2 regions of the Leifsonia sp. NPDC058248 genome follow, and region 2 is predicted to be linked to the other one. Evidence: predicted binding sites of a transcription regulator. Region 2 holds the regulator's gene; the other holds the start of a gene.
What was found. Region 2 encodes HspR, which represses chaperone genes until heat shock. Its sites were predicted from a motif close to AAGTTGAGTCNNNNNGACTCAACTT; they were not measured.
Positions count from the first base shown of each region.

Region 1: ACFVV5_RS17165 (ATP-dependent Clp protease ATP-binding subunit) is a predicted target of HspR. The motif match lies at 2,298-2,322, and genes of this name have one in related genera.

Region 1 covers NZ_JBHVXB010000012.1:10,851-22,562, forward strand. Annotated here, with positions in the region: gene ACFVV5_RS17150 (DsbA family protein) at 1-739, shown strand, start outside; gene ACFVV5_RS17155 (hypothetical protein) at 934-1,272, shown strand; gene ACFVV5_RS17160 (alpha/beta fold hydrolase) at 1,513-2,214, shown strand; gene ACFVV5_RS17165 (ATP-dependent Clp protease ATP-binding subunit) at 2,342-4,900, shown strand; gene ACFVV5_RS17170 (TetR/AcrR family transcriptional regulator) at 4,983-5,582, opposite strand; gene ACFVV5_RS17175 (DUF6230 family protein) at 5,762-6,358, shown strand; gene ACFVV5_RS17180 (DUF6114 domain-containing protein) at 6,349-6,891, shown strand; gene ACFVV5_RS17185 (hypothetical protein) at 6,906-7,619, shown strand; gene ACFVV5_RS17190 (TfoX/Sxy family protein) at 7,673-8,056, shown strand; gene ACFVV5_RS17195 (hypothetical protein) at 8,122-8,292, shown strand; gene ACFVV5_RS17200 (hypothetical protein) at 8,289-9,155, shown strand; gene ACFVV5_RS17205 (SRPBCC family protein) at 9,251-9,718, shown strand; gene ACFVV5_RS17210 (ArsR/SmtB family transcription factor) at 9,715-10,032, shown strand; gene ACFVV5_RS17215 (PLAT/LH2 domain-containing protein) at 10,080-11,712, shown strand, end outside.
Region 2 covers NZ_JBHVXB010000001.1:390,279-401,990, reverse strand. Annotated here, with positions in the region: gene tdh (L-threonine 3-dehydrogenase) at 1-654, opposite strand, end outside; gene ACFVV5_RS02125 (heat shock protein transcriptional repressor HspR) at 834-1,247, opposite strand; gene ACFVV5_RS02120 (DnaJ C-terminal domain-containing protein) at 1,250-2,236, opposite strand; gene grpE (nucleotide exchange factor GrpE) at 2,337-3,017, opposite strand; gene dnaK (molecular chaperone DnaK) at 3,020-4,888, opposite strand; gene ACFVV5_RS02105 (GTP pyrophosphokinase family protein) at 5,215-5,853, shown strand; gene ACFVV5_RS02100 (serine protein kinase RIO) at 6,067-6,897, shown strand; gene ACFVV5_RS02095 (MFS transporter) at 6,943-8,409, shown strand; gene ACFVV5_RS02090 (MarR family winged helix-turn-helix transcriptional regulator) at 8,490-9,206, opposite strand; gene ACFVV5_RS02085 (hypothetical protein) at 9,337-10,353, shown strand; gene idi (isopentenyl-diphosphate Delta-isomerase) at 10,491-11,042, shown strand; gene ACFVV5_RS02075 (hypothetical protein) at 11,145-11,672, opposite strand.

The sequences.
Region 1 (11,712 bases), on a different contig from region 2:
GAGCGTGTCGGCCAGCGGAAACGTGGCCAACCCCAAGAACATGCTCAGCGGGGGCATCCTGCTCAACACCTCGACCCAGGCCGTCACGACGCCCGCGATCGCCAAGGGCGAGTCCGCGACGCCCACGACGGAGAACCTCGACGGCAAGACCGCGCACATCACGATCTACCTCGACTACCAGTGCCCGTTCTGTCAGCAGTTCGAGACCACGAACTCCGACCAGATGAAGCAGTGGATGGACCAGAAGATCGCGACGCTGGAGATCCACCCGGTGGCGATCCTCGACTCGGCCAACAACAAGAAGTACTCCACGCGAGCGGCGGCAGCGGCAGCCTGTGTCGCCAACTACGACCCGAACAAGTACTTCGACATCAACAGCGCCCTCTTCGCCAACCAGCCCGACGAGTCCACCGGCACAGGGCTGACGAACGCCCAGATCCTCGCGCTGTTCAAGAAGACAGGCGTCAGCTCCACCGCCATCACGAACTGCGTGAACGACCAGACGTTCGCCTCGTTCATCACGAACCAGACGAAGTCGGCCGTGACCAATCCCAAGCTCGTGAACCCGTCGACCAAGCAGTTCGGCACGCCGACCGTGATCGTCAACGGCCAGCGCTACCAGGGCGGCTTCACCGACGCGAACCAGTTCGCCTCGTTCGTGGCGACCGCGGTGCAGACGGCCGGGACCGGGTCGACCGGTACGCCGACGCCGACGCCGACGCCGACGCCGAGCAAGTAGGCTCCACCGCACGACGCCCGGAAGGCGGCCGGTCTCGTACCGGCAGCCTTCTGCGTTCGGCGCTGTGTCCGCGTTGCCGGTCTCGTTCTGCGTCACGGGTTGGTTGCCTTCCGCGTTACCGGTTGCCTTCTGCGTCGCGGGCCGCGGGTGTAGCGTGCCGTGCACAAGCAGCGCCCGATGAGAGGGAGAGAACCATGGCCGACCGCATCCCCGACGACGGCATCTTCGACGAAGGAACCCCCGAGGTCGGCGAGCCCGACGCCGGGGAGACCGCCGGCTGGGTCGACCCCGCCGACGGCGACGTGGACTACGCACTCAACGACCCGATCGCGGAGGCGGACTACGCCGACGACCTGGTCACGAACGACGGCGTGGCGGGCGAGACCGTCTGGCCGGGCCCGGGCGACGGCAACGACGGGCCCACGGGCGGGATGCCGAGGGAGTCCTCCCCCACGCTCGACGAGCACGATGCGTTCGAGGAGGAGACAGAGGGCGTGCTCACCGAAGAGGACGTGGAGGACGAAGGGATCTAACCCTTCCGGGCGTTCCGTCCCTTCCGGCCCCGACCCGACCGTCATCCACAGGCAGACGATCGGCGCAGCACGTGAGTCGTTCCAAAGTGTCGTTATGGGGCGCGAAAACGGCCTCATAACGACAATTTGCCACAATTCACGGGCTGGGTGGCGTGTTTTTGCGGGGGGCGAGCTCTTTGGGGGTGCGCCCCGCAGGGGAGGCGCGCGCCGCATGTCGGAGGCGCACCATAGTGTCTGGGCATGGACATCGTTCTCGTTCCCGGATTCTGGCTCGACGCATCCTCGTGGTCGGAGGTCACGCCCCCACTCGTGGCGGCCGGCCATCGCGTGCATCCACTCACCCTGCCGGGGCTCGAGGCTCCGGATGCTCCGCGATCCGACATCACCCTGCGCGACCACATCGATGCGGTCGTCGCGGCCGTGGACGCCCTCGCGGATCCCGTCGCGCTCGTCGGCCACTCCGGCGGCGGCGCGATCATCCACGGCGTCGTCGACCAGCGCCCCGACCGCGTCACCCGCGCGATCTACGTCGACAGCGTGCCGCTCGGCGAGGGCGGCGTCATCAATGACGAGCTCCCCGTGGTGAACGGCGAGGTGCCGTTGCCGGCCTGGGAGGAGTTCGACGACGACGACCTGGTCGACCTCGACGACGGCCTGCGCGCCGCCTTCCGGGCACGTTCCGTGCCCGAGCCGCGTCGCGTGACGAGCGATCCCATCCATCTGAGCGACGAGCGCCGCTATGACGTTCCGGCCACGGTGATCGCCTGCGAGTTCCCCAGCGGGCAGCTGATCTCGTGGCTGCAGGCGGGCCAGCCGTTCGTCGCCGAGCTGGGGCGCATCCGCGAGACCGAGTTCGTCGACCTCCCGACCGGCCACTGGCCCCAGTTCACGAAGCCGGCCGAGCTCGGCGAGGCGATCCTCGCCGCCGTCGACCGCGCCTGAGCGCCGGGGACGGACTTCGGCACGACCCACCACACGCCCGCACAATTCGGCCACGCAGGAATAATCTCTCCCACCCGTTGTTGAACTTGAGTGTCCACGACTCAACTTTCAAGAAACAGGAGAATTCGTGCCCGAAAACTTCACTCCCGAAGGTGACGGCGGCAACTCGTTCGACGAGTTCCTCGCCCGTTATCTCGCGGGTGAGCGTGCGCGTAGCGCGCGCTCCGTCGACATCAGCCGCTTCCTCAGCCGCCGTACCCAGGAGATCCTGGTCGAGGCCGGCCGCTTCGCCCTGGAGCACGGCCACCGCGAACTCGACTCCCTGCACGTGCTGCGCGTGATGGTGGAGCAGGACCCCGCCGCCGACGCGATGCGTCGCATCGGCGTCGACCCCGCCGCTGTCGCGGCTGCGGCCGAGCAGCGCCTGCCGCAGACCGGCAGCGCAGTGCCCGACGTCGACTCCGCGACCATCACACCGTCCGCCCAGCGGGCGCTCTTCCACGCGTACCAGGTCGCCCGGGCATCCGGAGCCACCTACATCGACCCCGAGCACCTCTTCTTCGCGCTCGTGATCGTGCAGGACGCGCCTGCCGGCCAGGTCCTGCAGGCCGCCGGAGTCACGCCGGACGCGCTGACCTCCGCTCTGCGGCAGTCGGGCACGGTCGGCGGCTCCGACCTGCCCGGAGACGAGCAGAACGCTGAGGCCTCCGACACCCCGATGCTCGACAAGTTCGGCACCGACCTGACCGAGCTCGCCCGCAACGGCAAGCTCGACCCGGTGATCGGCCGCCTCGACGAGATCGAGCAGACCGTCGAGATCCTCTCCCGTCGCACCAAGAACAACCCTGTCCTGGTCGGCGAGGCCGGTGTCGGCAAGACCGCGATCGTCGAAGGGCTCGCCCGCGCGATCGTCGACGGCAGCGTCCCCGAGCAGCTGCGGGAGAAGCGCGTCATCGCGCTCGACCTGCCGGCCATGCTCGCCGGCACGCGCTACCGCGGCGACTTCGAGGAGCGCCTCACCAAGCTGATGGACGAGATCAGCGCCGGCCGCGAGAGCCTCATCGTCTTCATCGACGAGCTGCACACGGTGGTCGGAGCCGGTGGCGCCGGAGACGGCGGCATGGACGCAGGCAACATCCTGAAGCCGCGCCTCGCGCGTGGCGAGCTGCACGTCGTCGGTGCGACGACGCTCAAGGAGTATCGGACCATCGAGAAGGACCCCGCCCTGGAGCGCCGGTTCCAGCCGGTGACCGTCGGCGAGCCGAGCATCGAAGACGCCGTGCAGATCCTCTCCGGACTGCGCAGCGCCTACGAGGAGCACCACGGCGTGCGGTACACCGACGACGCGATCCGTTCCGCGGTCGAGCTCTCGGCCCGCTACGTGTCCGACCGGTTCCTGCCCGACAAGGCCATCGACCTCATCGACCAGGCCGGCGCCCGCCTGCGCCTGTCGCTCGGCAAGCGCGTCGACGCGTCGGCGCTGCTCGAGCGTCTCGCCACCCTGGAGGCCGAGAAGAACTCGGCCGTGGCCGGCGAGCACTACGAGGAGGCCTCGCGCCTTCGCGACGAGATCGAGTCCGTCCAGACCGACCTCGGCGCTCTCAGCGCCAAACCGCAGAAGGATGCCGTGGTCGGCGAGCCCGAGATCGCCGCGGTGATCTCGCGTGCGACGGGCATCCCGGTGAGCCGGATCGGCGAAGCCGACCGGGTGCGCCTCGGGCGCCTCGAGGCCGAGCTGCACGAGCGTGTGATCGGTCAGGATGACGCGGTCATCGCCGTCTCGAAGGCCGTGCGCCGCAACCGCACCGGCCTCGGCGACGAAGGTCGACCCGTGGGCAGCTTCCTGTTCCTCGGCCCGACCGGTGTCGGCAAGACGGAGCTCGCGAAGTCGCTGGCCGCCTCCCTGTTCGGAGACGAGAAGGCGATGCTGCGGTTCGACATGAGCGAGTTCGGCGAGCGCCACACGGTCGCCCGCCTGGTCGGCGCCCCTCCGGGATACGTCGGCTACGACGAGGCCGGCCAGCTCACCGAGCGCGTGCGCCGCAACCCGTACTCGGTCGTGCTGTTCGACGAGATCGAGAAGGCCCACCCCGACGTCTTCAATCTGCTCCTGCAGGTGCTCGACGACGGACGCCTCACCGACGGTCAGGGCCGCACGGTCGACTTCCGCAACACGGTCGTCATCATGACCTCCAACCTCGGTTCGGAGTTCCTGGCATCGCGCAGCGGCGCCCTCGGCTTCGTGCCGATGGGAGCATCCGGTGACGCCAGCGGCTTCGCGTCCGAGAAGGACCTGCGGGACCGCGTCATGGGCAAGCTCCGTGAGGCGATGCGTCCGGAGTTCCTGAACCGCATCGACGAGATCGTGCTGTTCCGCAAGCTCGACGCCTCGCAGCTGCGCGGCATCGTCCGCCTGCTGCTCGCCGACACGGCCAACCGGCTGCGTCAGCACGACATCGAGCTCGACGCGACAGACGCGGCGATCGAGTGGATCGCCGACACCGGGTACGAGCCCGAGTACGGCGCCCGCCCGCTGCGGCGCGTCATCCAGCGCGAGGTCGACGACCGTATCGCCGACCTGCTCGTCTCCGGCGACCTCGCCGACGGCGGCACGGTGCGACTGGATGCCCGCGACGGCTCGCTCGAGGTCACCGCGGAGTTCGCGCGGATGCCCCTCGCGGCGTAACGCTCCCTGCGTAGCGCACCCGCACAACGCCACACACGAAACGGCGGCCCGGTTCTCCGGGCCGCCGTTTCGTCGTCTCCGGCTAGCTCGCAGCCGGGTCGACCGAGGCCGCGACGGCCTTCACGCTGCGCTCCAGGAACGACACGATCTCGTCCGACGGCATGTCCGTGTCGAGCGCGCTCTCGACCAGGGTCTCCTCGGCGAACGCCACCCACGATCGGAGCGCGATCCGGAGCAGCGGCGAGTCGGGCATCCCGAGCTCCAGGAACACGGCGACCACACGCTCCGCCTGCAGGTCGCGGGCCTCCTCGACCTCCTCGCGCACCTCGGCGTCGCCGCTCGCCACACCGCGCACGAGCGAGTAGAACGTCCCCCGATGCTCCCGCACGAACTCGACGATGCGGGTCAGCGTGTCGCGCAGCCGGTCGAGGGGCGGCAGCTCCGAAGCCGGCTCGGTCGCCCGCAGCATGCTGTCGCGGGCGGTCCGCACCACCTCGCGGTGAAAGCCCTGCTTGGAGCCGAAATAGTGGAAGAGCAGCCCCCGCGAGACCCCGGCCTGCGCCGACAGCTCCTCGATCGTGAGCTCGTCCAGCGGATGCTCGACCAGCCACGCCACCCCCAGCGCGATCAGCTGGGCGCGGCGCTCGTCCGGGGTCAACCGGGTGCGCCGATCCTCCTGCATGGTGCGAGCCTAGTGGCCGTGCCGGGTCGCCGACGCGGGTGTTCGCTTCGCGCAAGCATCCGGATGCCCTGCTATTGACATCTCGTCAATAGACGGGCATCCTCCTGTGTGGGCGTTCGACTGTCACCCGGATGGGGGTGGCGAACTCCGACCGTTCGAACGCGGATCGAGGAGGATCTATGAAGTTCCGAAAGCTCACGGGCACACACGCCGGACGAATCGTGCTCGCCGCGGTGCCCGTCGCGGTGGTCTCGACCCTCCTGATGGCGGGGGTGGCCGAAGGCGCCGTGCCCGTCTCCTTCTCGGTCTCCGGGAGCCAGTTCCAGATCAGCGCCTCGCAGCTCGACGGGACCGGATTCTCCCAGTACGCGGGCGTCGCCCCCGACACCGCGGGAAAGAACCACCAGGTCGCGATCGCGAACATCGGCTCCGCCAAGCTCGCCGACCTGTGCCAGTCGGTCGTCACCGACACCCCGATGGGGAAAGTCGGGATGCTCATCACGGCGGGTGGCGACGGCAAGCCCGCGACCGCGACCGACCTCCAGATCGGCATGACCGACCTCAAGGGTGACGCGACCTTCAACAACATCCGGATCGGCGTCGACGCCTCCACCGTGAACACGAGTCACAAGGGCACGGCCGGCGACTTCGCGCAGGATGCGGACAGCGTCTCGATCAAGGGCCTCCAGCAGACCGCGTGGAGCACGCAGGCGTCGGTGTTCAACCTCACCGGGATGCACGTGCAGCTGACGGACGGATCAAAGGGATGCTTCTGAGCAGCGCAGCCAAGCACGACCGCGGCGAGCGCGGCGGACTCGCCATGCGTCACGCGGCGACGTCCAGACGGTCCGCAGGGACCGGCGCGCGGTCGAGCTTCGCGGTGTGGCGGCGGCAGCGCCCGTTCGTCGGCGGACTCCTGACCGTCCTGGGCGGCGTCGAGATGTTCTTCTCGGGCCAGCTCGACATCGGCAAGATCCATGTGCAGCTCGGGATCGAAGGCCTGCAGGCGACGATCATCCCGGTGCTGCTCATCCTGCTGGGCGTGCTCGCGATCGCGATGCCGGTGCACCGCATCTTCTACGGAGTGATCGCCCTCGCCGTCGCGGTGTACTCGCTGATCGGCGTCAACCTCGGCGGATTCTTCATCGGGATGCTGCTCGCCACGGTCGGCGGTGTCCTCATCGTGGCGTGGATGCCGAAGACGGCGTCGGGCGCAGCGGTCGCCGATGCGCTCTCCACCGACGGCGGCACGAGTGGTGACGCGACCGACAGTGCGACAGGCGGCATGACCGAGGGGCGGCGATCCTGATCGGCCGGACACGCGTGCGCGCGACTCTCGGCGGCGCCGTTGCGCTCAGCCTGGTCGCGCTGACCGGGATCGGGGCCGCCGGCGTTCCCGCGCGCGCACCCGCTGCGCTGTGTATCCCGTTGCTGATGTCGTGCGGCTCGCCGTCGCCCACGCCGACGACGGCGCCGAGCCCATCGTCCTCGTTGCCGGTGCCGGTGCCGGTGCCGGTCCCTGTGCCGCCACCAGGCGGCGGTCTCCCCTCGGGCACGATGAGCGCCGCCCCGAGTACCCCCACCCCGTCCGCACCGGCGACGCCGGCCACCCGCGACGCTTCGGCGCCCGTGTTCACCCTGCCGGCCGCCCAGCTCACCGGTTCGTCGATCTCCTTCTCGGGCATCCCGACCCTGAGTTCGGTCGAGGTGCCACTGGCCGACGGCCGCACGACCACCGTTCTCAAGCTCACGGCCGACGACATCGTCATCACGGACTTCCACCTCAACGTCCGCAAGGCCGGCGGCCCGTCCCTGCTCACGGACGCCGGCCGGATGGAGCTGCGCGGCCACGTGCAGGTCTACGTCGACTCGGCGACGGCCACCCTCGCCGACGGCACCCCGCTGACGCTCGGCGCGGCCACCCCTCCCCCGGACAAGCAGGTCCCCTCGTCGTTGCTCCGCGTGCACCTCGGGCTCGTGGGCGTCACGGCCGACTCGATCACCCTCATCCCGTCGCACCAGGCGCTGAACGAGTAACCGTTTCTCCGCCCGGCCTTGAGGTCGGCGGTCGCGCGCGCTTGGATGGGGCCATGCAGATCCCCCGGCCGAGCGACGAGACGAAGACGTTCTTCCAGGCGGTGGTCCCGGATGCTCCCGGAGTCGTCGTCAAACCGATGTTCGGCAACCTGGGGGCGTTCGTGAACGGCAACATGTTCGCCGGCCTCTTCGGCGACACGATCGGCGTGAAGCTGCTGGACGACGCCTCACGCGACGAGCTCCTCGGGATCGACGGCACCGGACCGTACGGTCCGGCCGAGCGGCCGATGGGCGGCTACGTCTCACTCCCGGCCGCCTGGTCGGCCGATCCCGCGCGCGTGACCCCGTGGATCGAGCGCGCTCTCGCCCAGGTGTCCGAGCTGCCGGCGAAGGCGCCCAAAGCGCCGAAGCCTCCGAAGCCGCCGAAGTCTCGCTGACCCGGCAGGCGCGCCCGTACGCGAAGTTCCGGCTGTGCGCCGACCCCGCTCGCTAGGGTTGGCCCGTGACCGAGACTTCGCCCGCCTCCGTGGACTTCTCCGCCCTCACCGCGCCGGTCACCGTCGCGGAGGTGGCGCAGTTCCGGCGGGCCGTGCGCGCATCCGGTGCGGACTGGCCGTCGACGGGCGCACCGGTCGCAACGGTGATCGGCGGTCGATCGCGGCCGTCGTCGTGATCGCGTTCGTCGTGCCGAACCTGGCGGGATCCGATGCGGGGTTCGCCGCCGTGGTCGGACTCGTCGCGCTCGCGATCGTGGCCGCTGTCGTCGTCATCCGGATGCTCGCAGCGAGAGCACGCTGGGCGTCGTGGCTCCGCCTCGACCGGTTCGCGGGCGCGAACGCCATGACGTTCTGGCCGGTGGCGCCGGCCCCGGGGTACGCGGGCTCCATCTTCCAGCAGGGCAGGGAGCGGAGCATCCGGAACCGCCTGACCTCGACCGCCGGCCGCTTCGTCGACCTCGCGACCTACCGGTACGTGACCGGCTCCGGGAAGTCGCGGCAGGAGCACGAGTGGGGGTACCTCGCGATCCGGCTCGACCACGCCCTGCCGCACATCCTGCTCGACGCGCGGAGCAACAACGGTCTCTTCGGCGGCACGAACCTCCCGGCCGAGTTCTCCCGCTCGCAGCGGCTGTCGCTCGAAGGCGACTTCGACCGGTACTTCACCCTCTACTGCCCGAAGGACTACGAGCGCGACGCCCTCTACCTGCTCACTCCCGACCTCATGGCGCTCCTCATCGACGAGGCGCAGGACTTCGACGTCGAGATCGTCGACGACTGGCTGTTCGTCTACGCCTCGCGCGCACTCGACCTCACCGACCCGGCCGTGACGAGACGGATGTTCCGCATCCTCGGGACTGTCGGCGCGAAGGCGACGGGTCGAGCGGATCGCTACTCGGACGACCGCCAGGGTGCGGTCCGCGGCGCGACGGTGGCGCCCCAGGGCCGGCGACTCCGCCGGGCCTTCCCGGTGGTCGGGGTCACGATCGGCGCGATCCTGGCCGTCTGGTGGTTGGCGAACGTGATCTGGATCCGCTGAGAGCATCCGGAACTGCAACCTGAAGGTTGCGCTCTTCATCGGTTCGTGCAACCCTAAGGTTGCAGACACCGACAGAAAGGTACAGAATCATGACCATGACCGAAAACGAGCCGTCCGTCGTCGATCGCGACGAATTCACCGTGCGGCGCACCATCACCATCGCGGCGCCGCTGGAGAAGGTGTGGGCGGCGATCACCGAAGTCGAGCACATCGCGCGGTGGTTCCCGCAGGCGGCCGTGCTCGACGGGGTCGCCGTCGGCGCCGGCGGCGTCTTCACGTTCGAGGGCTACGGCGACGTCCCGGTGCAGATCGAGGAGCTCGATCCGCCCAGGATGATCGCCTACCGGTGGGGCAGCGACTCGTCGCGCGACCTGCGGGTCGACCTGGACCGCTCGACCGTGTTCCGCTTCACCCTCGAACCCGTCGCCACGGGCACGCAGCTCACGGTGGTCGAATCGGGCTTCGACGCCCTGACCGACCCTGCCACCAGCATGGAGAACAACCGCGGCGGCTGGGACTCGGAGCTTGACGAGCTCGTCGCCTACCTCGAAGGGGGCTCGTGAGCACCGACACTCTCGTTCCGGTGTTCGCCGCGCTCGGCGACGAGACCCGGTGGAGCATCCTGGCAGCCCTCGGCGAGGGGGACGCTTCGGCGTCCGCCCTCGCCGGGCGGCTCCCCGTCACACGGCAGGCGATCGCGAAACACCTCGCCGTGCTGCAGGAGGTCGGCCTCGTCGAGTCCGTGCGCGTCGGCCGCGAGCTGCGCTACCGGGTGATCGGCACGCAGCTGAGCGAGACCGCACGCCGGCTCGACCGCATCGGCGCCGAGTGGGACCACCGCCTGGCCGCGATCAAGCGGATCGCGGAGGAGCTGTAACGGAACTCCTGTAGCGCTGGCGACCCGACAGGGCCAGGATGAGCCGCATGGCACTCATGCAGCCGATAATCGCAGGTCCCCTCTCCGAACTCAGCTCGTCGATCCGCGTCCGCGGGCAGCTCGCGGGCAGCACGGTCACGATCGAGACGGACGCCCGCACGGTCGCGAAGGCGATCGTCCAGTCGGGTGACGAACGGATTCCGCTCGAGGCCGGGGTCACTCTGAAGCCCACCGAACTGCTGTTCGCGATTCAACACCTGGGCGGGGACCAGAGCGACCCGCCCTCGCCGAGCCAGATGATGCCGGTCGGCCCCGCCCCCAGCGCGGGCTTCGGCATGGTGAACATCGCGACGCACCTCTTCTCGTGCGGCCGCTACGTCTGGATCGACGGCGCGACTCCGGGCGCGGACATCACTCTTTCCGCGAGTGGAAGCGTGCTCGGCACCGGGAAAGCCGACGAGGGTGTCGCCCGTCTCACCCTGACGAACGCCATCCCTGCACAGGGACTGATCTCGGCGCACCAGTCCGGCGGCGGCCTCCCGCCGGGTCCGGACGTGTCGCGCACCCCCGATCGCATCCCCGGCGCACCCGGGCAACTGCTCCCCGCGCCCGTGATCACCCTCCCGGTCCGCGGTTGCGACCCGTCTGTCGGCGTCACCGGGGTATTCGATGGCGCGCTCGTCACGATCGAGCGGGCATCCGGAATTCGCGACCAGGCCGGCTTCGATCGCGACGCCCTGACCTTCGTGCTCTCGTCGCCCCTCAAGGAAGGCGACGAGCTCACGATCCGGCAGGAGGTCGATCGCAAGTGCGAGCGGCCGGCGAAGACCTCGGACCCGGTGGAAGTGGGACCGGTCGAGCCGGTCGACGCGCCCACCGTGCTCGGTCCCCTCTGTGCCGACACGACGACTGTGCGGGTGACCGACCTGCGCCCGGGCGCGACCCTCCACCTCGTCGCCAACCAGACCACCTACGACGGCCAGGTGCCGCCGGAGCAGACCTGGATGGACTGCCGGATCCCGGGGTTGAGCCAGGACCCCGTCACCGCTACGCAGGAGTGCTGCGGCGTGATGAGCCCGCCGGCCACCCCGGTGCGGGTCGATCCGCACGACAAGAACATCCCGGCCGCCGAGCTGGTTCTGCCGCTCTACGGATGCACCGGCGCCGTGTGCATCACCCGCGCGCGACCCGGTTCGCTCGTGCAGGTCTTCATGCAGACGCCGATCGGCGACGTCGCGATCAGCGACCAGGTGTTCGTCACCAGCAGCAACAGCATCGTCGGGGTCGCACCGCTCCTCGTCGAGGGCTCGACCATCTTCGTGCGTCAGTGGGCGTGCGGTGGCGGCGGCGTGGACTCCGTGCGGCAGGTGGTTCAAGCGCATCCGGAGCTCGCCGGGTTCGACATGGTGCAGCCGCTGTTCGCCGGGGACACGACCGTCAACGTGCGCGGCGCCGTGCCCGGCGCGACGGTCGATCTCTACACCGGCGGCTCGGGGTTCCTCGGCTCTGCGGTGTGCGACGCGCTGCATCCGGTCACGGTCGTGCACCTCATCCGGCCCCTCACCGACGGCGACCACGTCTCGGGTCGCGAAGTGCTCTGCGGGATGGCGTCGCAATCGCGCGGCTCGGTCAGCGTGAACGCGCCGCAGAGCTTCGGACCGCGGCCGTTCTACATCGTCG
Region 2 (11,712 bases):
CGCCCTCGACACGTCGACCGTGTAGTCGGCGCCCATCCCCTCGGCGAGCGTGAGCCGGGACGCGCTGATGTCCGTGCCGACGATGAATCGCGCGCCCACGTGGCGGGCGACAGCTATGGCCATGAGACCGATCGGGCCGCATCCGGTGACCAGCACGTCTTCGCCGACCACCGGGAAGGCGAGTGCCGTGTGCACCGCGTTGCCGAGCGGGTCGAACAGCGCGCCGACCTCGGGCTCGATGGCGCTGTGGTGCACCCAGACGTTCGTGGCGGGCAGCGTCAGGTATTCGGCGAACGCACCGTTGCGCTGCACGCCGACTCCTTGGGTCCGGATGCACATCTGACGGCGTCCCGCGCGGCAGTTGCGGCACGTGCCGCAGACGATGTGCCCTTCGCCGGAGACCTGATCGCCGACGGCGACGTCATGCACCAGGGGTCCGACCTCGACGACTTCGCCGAAGAATTCGTGGCCGGGGATCAGCGGGGCCTTCACAGCCGACGCCGCCCAGTCGTCCCAGCGCTGGATGTGGAGGTCGGTTCCGCAGATTCCGGTGCGCAGCACGCGAATCTTCACGTCTTCGGGACCGATCTCGGGTTCGGGGACTTCGACCAGTTCGAGACCCGGTCCGGCCTCGCTCTTGAACAGCGCCTTCATCGCCACCTTCCTTGTAGGAATTCCGTGTTGGTGGGAAGCGCCGCCCTCATGAGGCCGCGATTCACCGCGCTAAGCCTACCCACGCCGGCTGTTCCCCGTCGGGGTGTGACGAACGCGGCCCCGGATGCACGGCGAAGCGAATGCGCAGGCCGGCGCCGTCGAGCGCAGGCTCCGGCGGGTCAGCGGCCGAGCGGACGCCAGACGACGACCTGGTTGCTGCGGCGCACGCGGGTGCCGGCGCGGAGCGAGATGACCTCGCCCTCCGAGCCGGCCGCGAACACGCGGCTGCCGGGGCGGTTGAGCAGCTCATCGGCGAGCGCGCTCTCGAGGTCGTGCACGCGCTTCCTGAGCTCTCCGACCTGGTCTTCCAGCTCGATGATGCGCCGGATGCCCTCCAGGCTCACCCCCTCGCCACCGAGTCGCGCGATCTCCTGCAGCTTGGCGACGTCGCGCATCGAGTACCGGCGCGACTTGCCCTGGGTGCGGGTGGGGCTGACGAGGCCGAGCCGGTCGTACTGCCGGAGCGTCTGGGGGTGCATCCCCGCGAGCTCCGCAGCGATCGAGATCACGAAGACCTGGCTGTTTTCGTCCATCGCTATCCTCGAGCCTTGGCCAGCAGGTCGTCGCGCGGGTTCTCGTCGGGAAGCTTGTCGGCGAACGCTTTGAGCGCATCCTCGGCATCCGTCGTGAGGTGGGACGGCACCGCGATCTGCACGACGGCGAGAAGGTCGCCGGTGCCCTTCGCGGTCTGGACGCCCCGGCCCTTGACGCGCAGCACCCGGCCGCTCGGCGTTCCGGGCGCCACGCGCAGCTTCACCGGGTCGCCGCCCAGAGTGGGCACCTCGATGGTGGCCCCGAGTGCGGCCTCGGCGAAGGTGACCGGCACGGTCACCCGCAGGTTGAGGCCGTCGCGCTCGAACACCGGATGCTTGCGCACAGCGACGGAGAGCACGATGTCCCCGGCTTCGCCTCCGTCGGGGCTGGGCTGGCCTTTGCCGCGGAGCTTGATCTTCTGTCCGTCGGCGACGCCGGCCGGGATCTTGACCTTGATCGGTTTGCCGTCGGCCGCCTGCAGCGTGATGGTCTCGCCACGCGTCGCGGTGATGAAGTCGATGGTGGTGTGGGCGGTCACGTCGCGTCCGCGGGTCGGGCCGCCGTAGCCGCGGAAGCCGCCGCTCGACGAACCGAAGCCTCCGTTGCCGAAGATGCCGCCGAACACGTCGTCGAAGTTGCCGCCCTGCTGGTACGTGTAGCCGCGCTGCCCGCCGCCTTGGCCGAACATTCCGCCGAACACGTCGTCGAAGCCGCCCTGCCCGGCCGAGCCGGGGGCGGTGAAGCGGGCGCCGGAGCCCATCGCGCGGATCTGGTCGTACTCCTTGCGTTGCTCCGGGTCGCTCAGCACCGAATGGGCTTCGCTGATCTCTTTGAACTTGGCCTCCGCCGCCGCGTCCCCGGGGTTGGAGTCGGGGTGGTACTTGCGCGCGAGCTTGCGGTAGACCTTCTTGAGTTCTGCCGGGGTGACGTCTTTGGAGACACCAAGGACCTTGTAGAAGTCCTTGTCGAACCAGTCCTGGCTTGCCACGGCGCCTCCTTCCTAAAGTCTGATTCTGTCAGTCTGCACTGTCGAGGCCGGGGAGCGGCAGGATGGGCATCCTGTCGCTCCCCGGCCGGTTTCGAACTGTCTAGGCGGGGACCGCCACGACGACCTTCGCCACGCGGACGGTCGTCGAGCCGAGCTGATAGCCCGTCTCGACCACGTCGGCGACGGTGTCGACCGTCACGTCGGGGCTCGGCTGCTGGAAGATCGCCTCGTGGATCTGCGGGTCGAACAGGTCGCCCGGAGCGCCGTACGGCTTCAGGCCGAGACGCTCGACCGTGAGACGCAGCTTGGCCGCGATGGTCGCGAACGCGCTGCCCTCCTCGAGGTCGCCGTGCTTCTCGGCGCGGTCCACGTCGTCGAGCACCGGAAGGAGACCCTTGACGGTGTCGCCGATCGCGCGCTCGCGCTCGATCTCACGGTTGGCTTCGGTGCGCTTGCGATAGTTCGCGTACTCGGCGGTGACCCGCTGGAGGTCGGCGAGCCGTTCGGCAGCCACCTGGTCGGCCGTCGCCTGGCCGCTCAGCACATCCAGCTCATCGTCGCTCAGCAGAGACTCGAACTCGTCGCCCCCGGCCGGTCCGACGTCCACGAGCTCCTCGTGGGAGAGGTCGGCGTCGGAGGTGTCGCCCTCCGACCCGGCCCCTGCGTCGGCCGGCTCCCGAACCTTTCCGGTCTCGGGGTCGATCCGCCGCTTGTCGCGGACGATCGGCTCCTCGTTCTCAGGCTCGTTCGAGTCCTGCCCGTTGGGGTTCTGGTCCGACATCGTTACTTCTTCTCCTCGTCTTCGACGACCTCGGCGTCGATGACGTCCTCGTCGTCGGAGGAGGACTCACCCGCGGGCTGGTCGCCGGCGGGCGCCTGCTCGCCGGCGGCCGCGTCGGCCTGACTCGACGAGTAGATCGCCTCGCCCAGCTTCTGCTGGCTCGCGTTGAGCTTGTCGTAGGCGGTCTTCACCGCGTCCTCGTCGTCTCCGGCGAGAGCGGACTTGAGCGCGTCGACATCGCCCTGGACCTCGTTCTTGACGTCTTCGGGGAGCTTGTCCTCGTTGTCCTTGATCAGCTTCTCGATCGAGTAGGCGAGCTGCTCGGCCGTGTTGCGGGTCTCGGCGGTCTCACGACGCTTCTTGTCCTCGGCGGCGTGCTCCTCGGCCTCACGCACCATGCGCTCGATGTCGTCCTTCGGCAGCGACGAGCCGCCGGTGATCGTCATCGACTGCTCCTTGCCGGTGCCCTTGTCCTTGGCGGACACGTGGACGATGCCGTTGGCGTCGATGTCGAAGGTGACCTCGACCTGCGGGATTCCGCGCGGCGCCGGAGCGATACCGGTGAGCTCGAAGGTGCCCAGCGGCTTGTTGTCGCGGGTGAACTCGCGCTCGCCCTGGAAGACCTGGATCGCGACGGACGGCTGGTTGTCGTCGGCCGTGGTGAAGGTCTCGCTCCGCTTGGTCGGGATGGCCGTGTTGCGGTCGATGAGCTTGGTCATGATGCCGCCCTTGGTCTCGATTCCGAGGCTCAACGGGGTGACGTCGATGAGAAGCACATCCTTGCGCTCGCCCTTGAGGACACCGGCCTGCAGGGCGGCGCCCACGGCGACGACCTCATCCGGGTTCACGCCCTTGTTGGGCTCCTTGCCGCCGGTCTCCTGCTTCACGAGCTCGCTCACGGCGGGCATCCGGGTGGAGCCGCCGACGAGCACGACGTGCGCGATGTCGGACACCTTGATGCCGGCCTCGCGGATGACGTCCTGGAACGGCTTCTTGGTGCGGTCGAGGAGGTCGCTGGTCATCTGCTCGAACTGGGCGCGGGTCAGCGTCTCGTCGAGGTTGGCCGGCCCGTTCTCGGTGAGCGAGAGGTACGGCAGCTGGATGCTCGTCGACATGCTCGACGACAGCTCCTTCTTGGCCTGCTCAGCGGCTTCCTTCAGACGCTGGAGGGCGATCTTGTCCTTCGAGACGTCGACGCCCGTGGTCTCCTTGAACTTCTTGATGAGCCACTCGACGATGCGCTGGTCCCAGTCGTCGCCGCCGAGGCGGTTGTCGCCGGCGGTCGAACGCACCTGGATGGTCGAGAAGTCGTCGTCCTTGCCCACCTCGAGGAGGGAGACGTCGAAGGTTCCGCCACCGAGGTCGAAGACCAGGATGAGCTCGTCCTCCTTGCCCTTGTCGAGGCCGTAGGCGAGAGCCGCGGCGGTGGGCTCGTTGATGATGCGGAGCACGTTGAGGCCCGCGATCTCACCGGCCTCCTTGGTGGCCTGGCGCTCGGCGTCGTTGAAGTACGCCGGAACGGTGATCACAGCATCCGTCACCGTGTCGCCGAGGTACTGCTCGGCGTCGCGCTTCAGCTTGGCCAGGATGCGCGCCGAGATCTCCTGCGGCGTGTACTTCTTGCCGTCGATCTCGACCTTCCAGTCGGTGCCCATGTGGCGCTTGACGGAGGCGATGGTGCGGTCGACGTTGGTGACGGCCTGGCGCTTGGCGGTCTCTCCGACGAGAACCTCGCCGTCTTTGGTGAAGGCCACGACCGACGGGGTCGTGCGGAAGCCTTCGGCGTTCGCGATGACGGTGGGCTCGCCACCTTCGAGGACCGAGACGACCGAGTTGGTGGTTCCGAGGTCGATTCCTACTGCACGTGACATATGTGCTTTCTCTCCTTTGTGTTGCTGGTTGTCGCTCTGAAAGTCAGTGATCAAGACTTGAGTCTCGATGGCTCAAGTGTTACATCCGCCCTTTCGCCTTGTCAAGACGAGAAGCTGAAACTTGAGCACACTTGACTCAACTTTGAGAAGAGGGCTTTCATTCCCTGTGCGGGACGGCGTCGCGACTTCACACCGAGCGCACAAGCGCCTTCGCTACGGTCGAAAACGTGACTTTCGAGCTTTCGCCGACCGAACCCAGCGAACCCCTCCTGTCCGAGCGGGCGATCATCGCCCTGCAGCAGATCGACCCGACGACCCTCGGCGAGATGAGGGCCTTCCGGGAGAGCTTCGCGCGGTTCATCATGCCGTACAAGTTCGGCATCGACGAGGTCACGACGAAGGTCTCGATCCTGCGCGAAGAGTTCTCCGAACTGCACGAGTACAACCCGATCGAGCACATCTCCAGTCGCCTGAAGTCGGCCGAGAGCATCGAGCAGAAGATCGTGCGCAAACAGTGCGAGCCGTCGTACGACGCGATCCGCGAATCCATCACCGACATCGCGGGCGTGCGCATCGTCTGCAGCTTCGTGTCCGATGTCTACCACGTGTTCGACCTGCTCACCGCGCAGGAGGACGTGCACGTGCTCCGGGTGAAGGACTACATCGCCGCGCCCAAGCCGAACGGCTACAAGAGCCTGCACGCGATCGTCGAGATCCCGGTCTTCCTCAGCGAGGGCAGCGTGCTCGTGCCGGTCGAGATCCAGCTCCGCACGGTCGCGATGGACTTCTGGGCCAGCCTCGAGCACAAGATCTACTACAAGTACGACGGCGACGTCCCCGCCGGCATCCTCCGCGACCTGACCGCGGCGGCCGACACGGCCAACGATCTCGACGTGACGATGGAGAAGCTGCACCACCAGGTGCGCGGCGCCGGGCCCACCGACGGCATCCCGATCGCGATCTGACTCGCCCCCGGCCGGTTCGTCTCGACCGTTGAGTCGAAGGCCGGCAGGCGCTAGCCTGGGGAGGTTCTGCGGGGAGATCGACTCCCGAGCCCAGGGCGGAGAGGATGCGTGACACCATGACTGCGACTGCTGTGACCGCATCCGGCCCTCACTTCTTCGAGGCCACCGCGAACATCTGACGTTCGGTGGCCTCCAACCCTGGAGCTCACCACCGTGACTTTCGACGACTCGTCGTTCGCTGTACCCACCTTCTCGACCTACGAACCCGGCGACGGCCAGCGCTGGAGCACCTGGCCGGCCACGATGCCGAGCGAGCGCGGACCGCATCCGTGGCCCGCCTGGCTGGTCACCTCAGCCGGCGCCGTCGACACCGAGCTCGGCATCGTCAAGACCGGCAAAGAGGCCGACGTTCACCTCATCGAACGCTCCGTCCCCGACGACCCGGGGCAGAGCGTGCTGCTCGCCGCCAAACGGTACAGGGATGCCGCCACCAGCGACTTCCACCGTTCCGCGCGCTACCAGGAGGGTCGCCGGATGCGGAACACGCGCGACACGCGAGCCGTCGCGCGCGGCTCCGCCTACGGACGCCAGGTGGCGGCCGGCCGCTGGGCCTACGCCGAATTCGAGACCCTCAGCCGCCTCTACGGTCTCGGTCTGCCCGTGCCGTATCCGGTGCAGGTCACCGGCACCGAACTCCTCATGGAGTTCGTCGGCGACGGCAGCACCGCCGCACCCCGGCTCGCACAGGTCCGCCTCGACGGCGACGAGCTGGCCGGATGCTTCACCCAGGTCACCGACATCATGCGCGCCCTGGCGCGGGCCGGGCTGGCGCACGGAGACCTCTCCCCCTACAACCTCCTGGTGCATCACGGCCGAGTTGTGGTGATCGACCTGCCGCAGGTGGTCGAGGTCGTCAGCAATCCGGGCGGACTGGACTTCCTGCAACGGGACTGCGTGAACGTGTGCGACTGGTTCGTGCGGCGAGGTTTCGACTGCGATGCGGACGAGCTCTTCGGCGAGCTCGTGGCGGAGGTGTTCGGTTAGGGCGAGCATCCCGCGAAGTCAACCGACGCTCGATACTGTGTGCTCATGACCAACGACCCGACCGGGGGCGGCAGCGACGCCGAGCGCGGAAAGCAGCCGTCCGGCGCCGCGAACACGGATGCTCTGCTCACCGCCGCGAGCCCCCTCTTCGTCGACTCCAGCACGGAGCGCATCATCCCCACCGGCCGCGTCGTCGCCTGGGCGCTGTGGGACTGGGGCGGCGCTGCTTTCAACGCCGTGATCACCACGTTCGTGTTCACGGTGTACCTGACGAGCAGCTACTTCGTCGACCCCTCGATGCAGTTGACCACGGATCCGACCGCTGCCTGCAAGACGGCTGCGACGGCGGCCCCCCTCTCGAGCGGGCTCGGTCTGGGTCTCGCCATCGCGGGTATCGTCGTCGCACTGATCGCGCCCGTGCTGGGGCGACGCACCGACGGGTCGGGGCGGCGCAAGTTCTGGCTCGGGATCAACACCGGGGTCGTCGTTCTGATGACGGCGCTGATGTTCTTCGTCAAAGGGGAGCCGGGCTACTTCCTCCTCGGGGTGATCCTGGTCTCGGTGGGAACCGTGTTCTACGAGATCGCGTCCGTGAACTACAACGCGATGCTGGTTCAGGTGTCCACGCCGAGGACCGTCGGCAAGGTCAGCGGGTTCGGGTGGGGCGCCGGCTACTTGGGCGGGATCGTCCTTCTGCTTATCGTGTACTTCGGCTTGGTGTCCGGCGACGGCGGCCTCCTGCACGTTCCGGAAGACGATGGTCTGAACATCCGGATCGTCACTCTGATCGCGGCCGCGTGGACACTGGTGTTCTCGCTTCCGGTGCTGTTCAGCGTGCCGGAGATCCCGAAGGCCGATCGTGCCGTGCGCGTCGGCTTCTTCGCGTCGTATCCCGCACTCGTCCGGGACATCGCACGCCTCTGGAAGGAGAGCCGGAACACCGTGCTCTTCCTGGTCGCCAGCGCGTTCTTCCGCGACGGTCTCGTCGGGGTCTTCACGTTCGGCGGGATCCTCGCCGCGGGGACGTTCTGCTTCTCGAGCGGCGATGTGATCATCTTCGCGATCGCGGCCAACGTGGTGGCGGGTGTGAGCACCCTCATCTCGGGACGGTTCGACGACCGGTTCGGACCCAAGCCGGTGATCGTGACGTCGCTGATCGGCCTGATCATCGCGGGCCTCGCCGTCTTCTTCGCCCACGACCTGGGTGCGACGGCGTTCTGGATCGGCGGCCTCGTGCTCTGCCTGTTCGTCGGCCCGGCCCAATCGGCGAGCCGCACCTTCCTGGCACGGATCACGCCGACCGGGCGCGAAGGCGAGGTCTTCGGCCTCTACGCCACCACCGGGCGCGCGGTGAGCTTTCTCGCTCCTCTGCTGTTCGCGACCTTCGTGGCCGTGGGCGGAGCTCAGTTCTGGGGCATCCTGGGCATCGTGATCGTGCTCGCGATCGGGCTGGCGCTGCTCATTCCGGTGCGCGCGCAGTCGCAAGCGCGGGTGGAGACGCGGGCGCGGTAGGGCGGGACTTGGCCGGGTTGATCCGGGTTGATCCGGGCTGTTCGGTCGGGCAGCGCTCGTTGCGGCAGTCGCACGACCGGCTAGTCGCGGGGCCAGGCTCGGACGAAGCGGTCGAAGAGGTCGGCGAAGGTGCGGGCCTCGTCCGGGGTGAATCCGGCGATCGCCTCCTCGACAGCCGAGCGACGGTGGGTGCGCACCTCGGTGATCTGGGAGCGGCCCGCGTTGGTGAGCTGGATGATGCTGCGCCGGGCATCCGTGGGGTCGGTCACTCGGCGCACGAGGCCACGTTCGACACCCTCCTGGACGAGGCGGCTCGCTCGCGGCTGATCCACACCGACCGCGTCGGCGATCGCGCTGATCGACAGCTCGGTGCCGGCCTTCTCGGCGGCCTCGAGTGCGTCGAGCATCCGGAAGCGGGCCGCTCGTCCGAGTGAGCCGTCGGGGCGGCCGCGGCGTCCTCGAGGGCCCGGGCCTGCGGCGTCGCGTGCGTTGGAGTGGCTGTCGACGGCGCCCGCGTCGGGGCCGGGATCGGCTTGGCCCTCGTGGTCGGCGTGGCCGTTGTGGTCGTGACCGGTGTGACCGTCATGGTCGTGGCCGTCGTGGCCGTGCCAGCCGCGACCGCGACCTCCGTAGCCGGCCCGCCCACCCGGTCCCCCCGGACCGAAGGGGGCCCCGCCCCAGGATGCGCCGCCGAAGGGTCCGCCGAAGCCGCCGGGCGCGGCGTGGCCGCCGGGACCTCCGCCGTGTTCGCCGCGGTGCTGGAGCCGGTGGCGCCACTGGTCGTGGCGAACAGCCACCAGGGACTGCTCGATGAGAGCTACGACCTCCGCAGGCTGTGAGTTTTCTTCACGGGCTTGACCGTCCATTTCCATGTATGTAATCATACATTTGGTTGTAACAGTACATGCAATAGAAAGGGGTTCTCTGATGAACACCACCACAGACACTCACAGCACGCCGCCCGCCTACTGGTTCGGCGTGATCGAGCACAACCTTCGCGCTTCGATGCGCGACGAGCTCACCGAGCTCGGCCTGCGCCGCGGAAGCTGGCGCATTCTGCACACCCTCGCCGACGGCCCAGCCACCGCCGAGGACATCCGGGCCGCGCTGCCTCCCCGTCGCCACCCCGGGCACGGCCGCGCACGCGGCGAGCGCGGTGGTCCCGATTCCGGGCGCGGATTCGGCTACGGATTCGAGCGTGGTTCCGGGCGAGGCTATGGGCGCGGCTCCTGGCGCGGGTATGGCCGCGGGTTCGCCACCGACGAGGAGCGCGCAGCGTACTTCGCCGAACATCGCCGTGACCATGCCGGCCCCGGATTCCGGCCCGGCGGCGAGCGGGGCTTCGCGCCCTTCGCCTCCGCCGAGGAGCAGCACGCCTTCTATGCCGGAATGCGCGCCTCGCGCTTCTTGCGCGGCGACGGGCGCGGCGAGTGGCGCGGCTTCGGCCCGGCCGACCACGACCACGACCACGACCACCACCACCACGACCACTCCGGGTATGGGCACGGTGATAGCCACAGTCCGCACGAGCACGCGGGGCACGGCCAGCACGACCAGGCCGAGCACGACCACCACGGTCGTACCCACCACGGCGGGAAACGCGCCGGACGTGTGGAATCCATCCTCGACGCGTTCGCCGAGCGCGGCTGGGTGACCATCACCGACGGTGTCGCCGAGCTCACGCCGGAAGGACGTGCCGCCCACGACGGCGCCTTCGAGCGCATCCGGAGGCTTCGCAGCTCCGTCGCCGACGGGATCAGCGCCGAGGACTACGCCACCACTATGGCGACCCTCGAGGCCATGGCCCGCAACCTCGGCTGGGACCCGTCGAAGCGTGCGGGCTCCACCCAGGACGCGTCGTCGGCTCAGCAGGGCAGCTCCCCTTCCGCCGAAACGGGCGAGGACGCACCCGAGAGCGACGCGGACGCCGGCCCCGAAGCCTGATCCGCCGAACCCGCGGGGTTGCGCCCACGCAGAATCCCGGCCCCGACCCGAATCTCTTCGGGTCGCGGCCGGGATTCTTGTTTCGCGCGAGCATCCGGAGCGCCCTTCGGCACGCCTGCATCGGCGAGAATGGACGCATGACCGCAACCCGCGAAGAGGTCGTCCTGCTCGCCGACGACGGCACCCCCGTCGGCGTGGCCGACAAGGCCACCGTGCACACGGCGGACACCCCGCTGCACCTGGCCTTCTCGTGCCACCTGTTCGACGGCGACGGGCGCATCCTGGTCACGCGGCGCGCGCTCGGGAAGCGGACGTGGCCGGGCGTCTGGACGAACTCGTTCTGCGGGCATCCTGGGCCGGGCGAGGCGATGGAGGATGCCGTGGCGCGGCGGGCGCAGGATGAGCTGGGCGCCACCATCGACAACCTCACCGTCGTGCTCCCCGACTTCCGCTACCGGGCAGTCGACGCCGGCGGCATCGTCGAGAACGAGATCTGCCCCGTCTACACCGCGACCGTGTCGGGCGAGCTCACGCCGGCCGCATCCGAGGTCGTCGAATGGGAGTGGGTGGATGCCCGCACCCTGCTCGCCGCCGTCGACGCGACCCCGTGGGCGTTCAGCCCGTGGCTGACATTGCAGCTTCCCGCCCTGTACGCGGACCGTTCGCTCGAAGCTTCAGATCAGCTGTGAGCGGAACTCATATTTTCCACCTGTGTAATTGATTGTGGATAACTAGCGATCGCGTATGCCGGCACCGGCATGGCGACCCCGGCGCCAGCAGGGCGAGCCGGATCATTCGCTGACGCGGACGGCGTCCATGTGCTGCTCCAGCCACCAGGTTTTGCCCTCGTCGTCGGAGACCCAGCCGTCCCACATGAAAGAGTTCTCAGAGATCCCGCTGAAGTTCCAGCGGATCGGGCGGCCGTCGGTCTGCGTGCCGTCCTGACGGATCCCGTCGCGGTGGCCGGTCGCGACAAGCGTGCAGAAGTCGTTGGCGACCGCGCCGAACCAGTTGACGCGCCAGGCGCCGATCACGGGGTCGTACACGCGAACGGTGCTGCCTTTGGTCTCCAGAACCGCGGGGTCGGATGCACTGGGCGCGACCAGCACATCCTGAACCGCTCGTCCCCCGATGGTGTAGGCGAAGGTCCAGTCGTAGGAGAACTCGGACCACGCCCCGGACTCCTCGTCGAGGAGCCGGCACTCCGCCTTCCAGGTGCCGACCAACTGGCCGAACAGGTGCATTCGCTGGGCTCGCACCAGGGCGGGGCCCGACGCGATCAGCGCCCGTGCGAACGTCTCGTTGCTGCTCTCGCTCATTGCTCTGGCCTCCAGGTTGTCGCTTGCTCGGTGAGTGGGT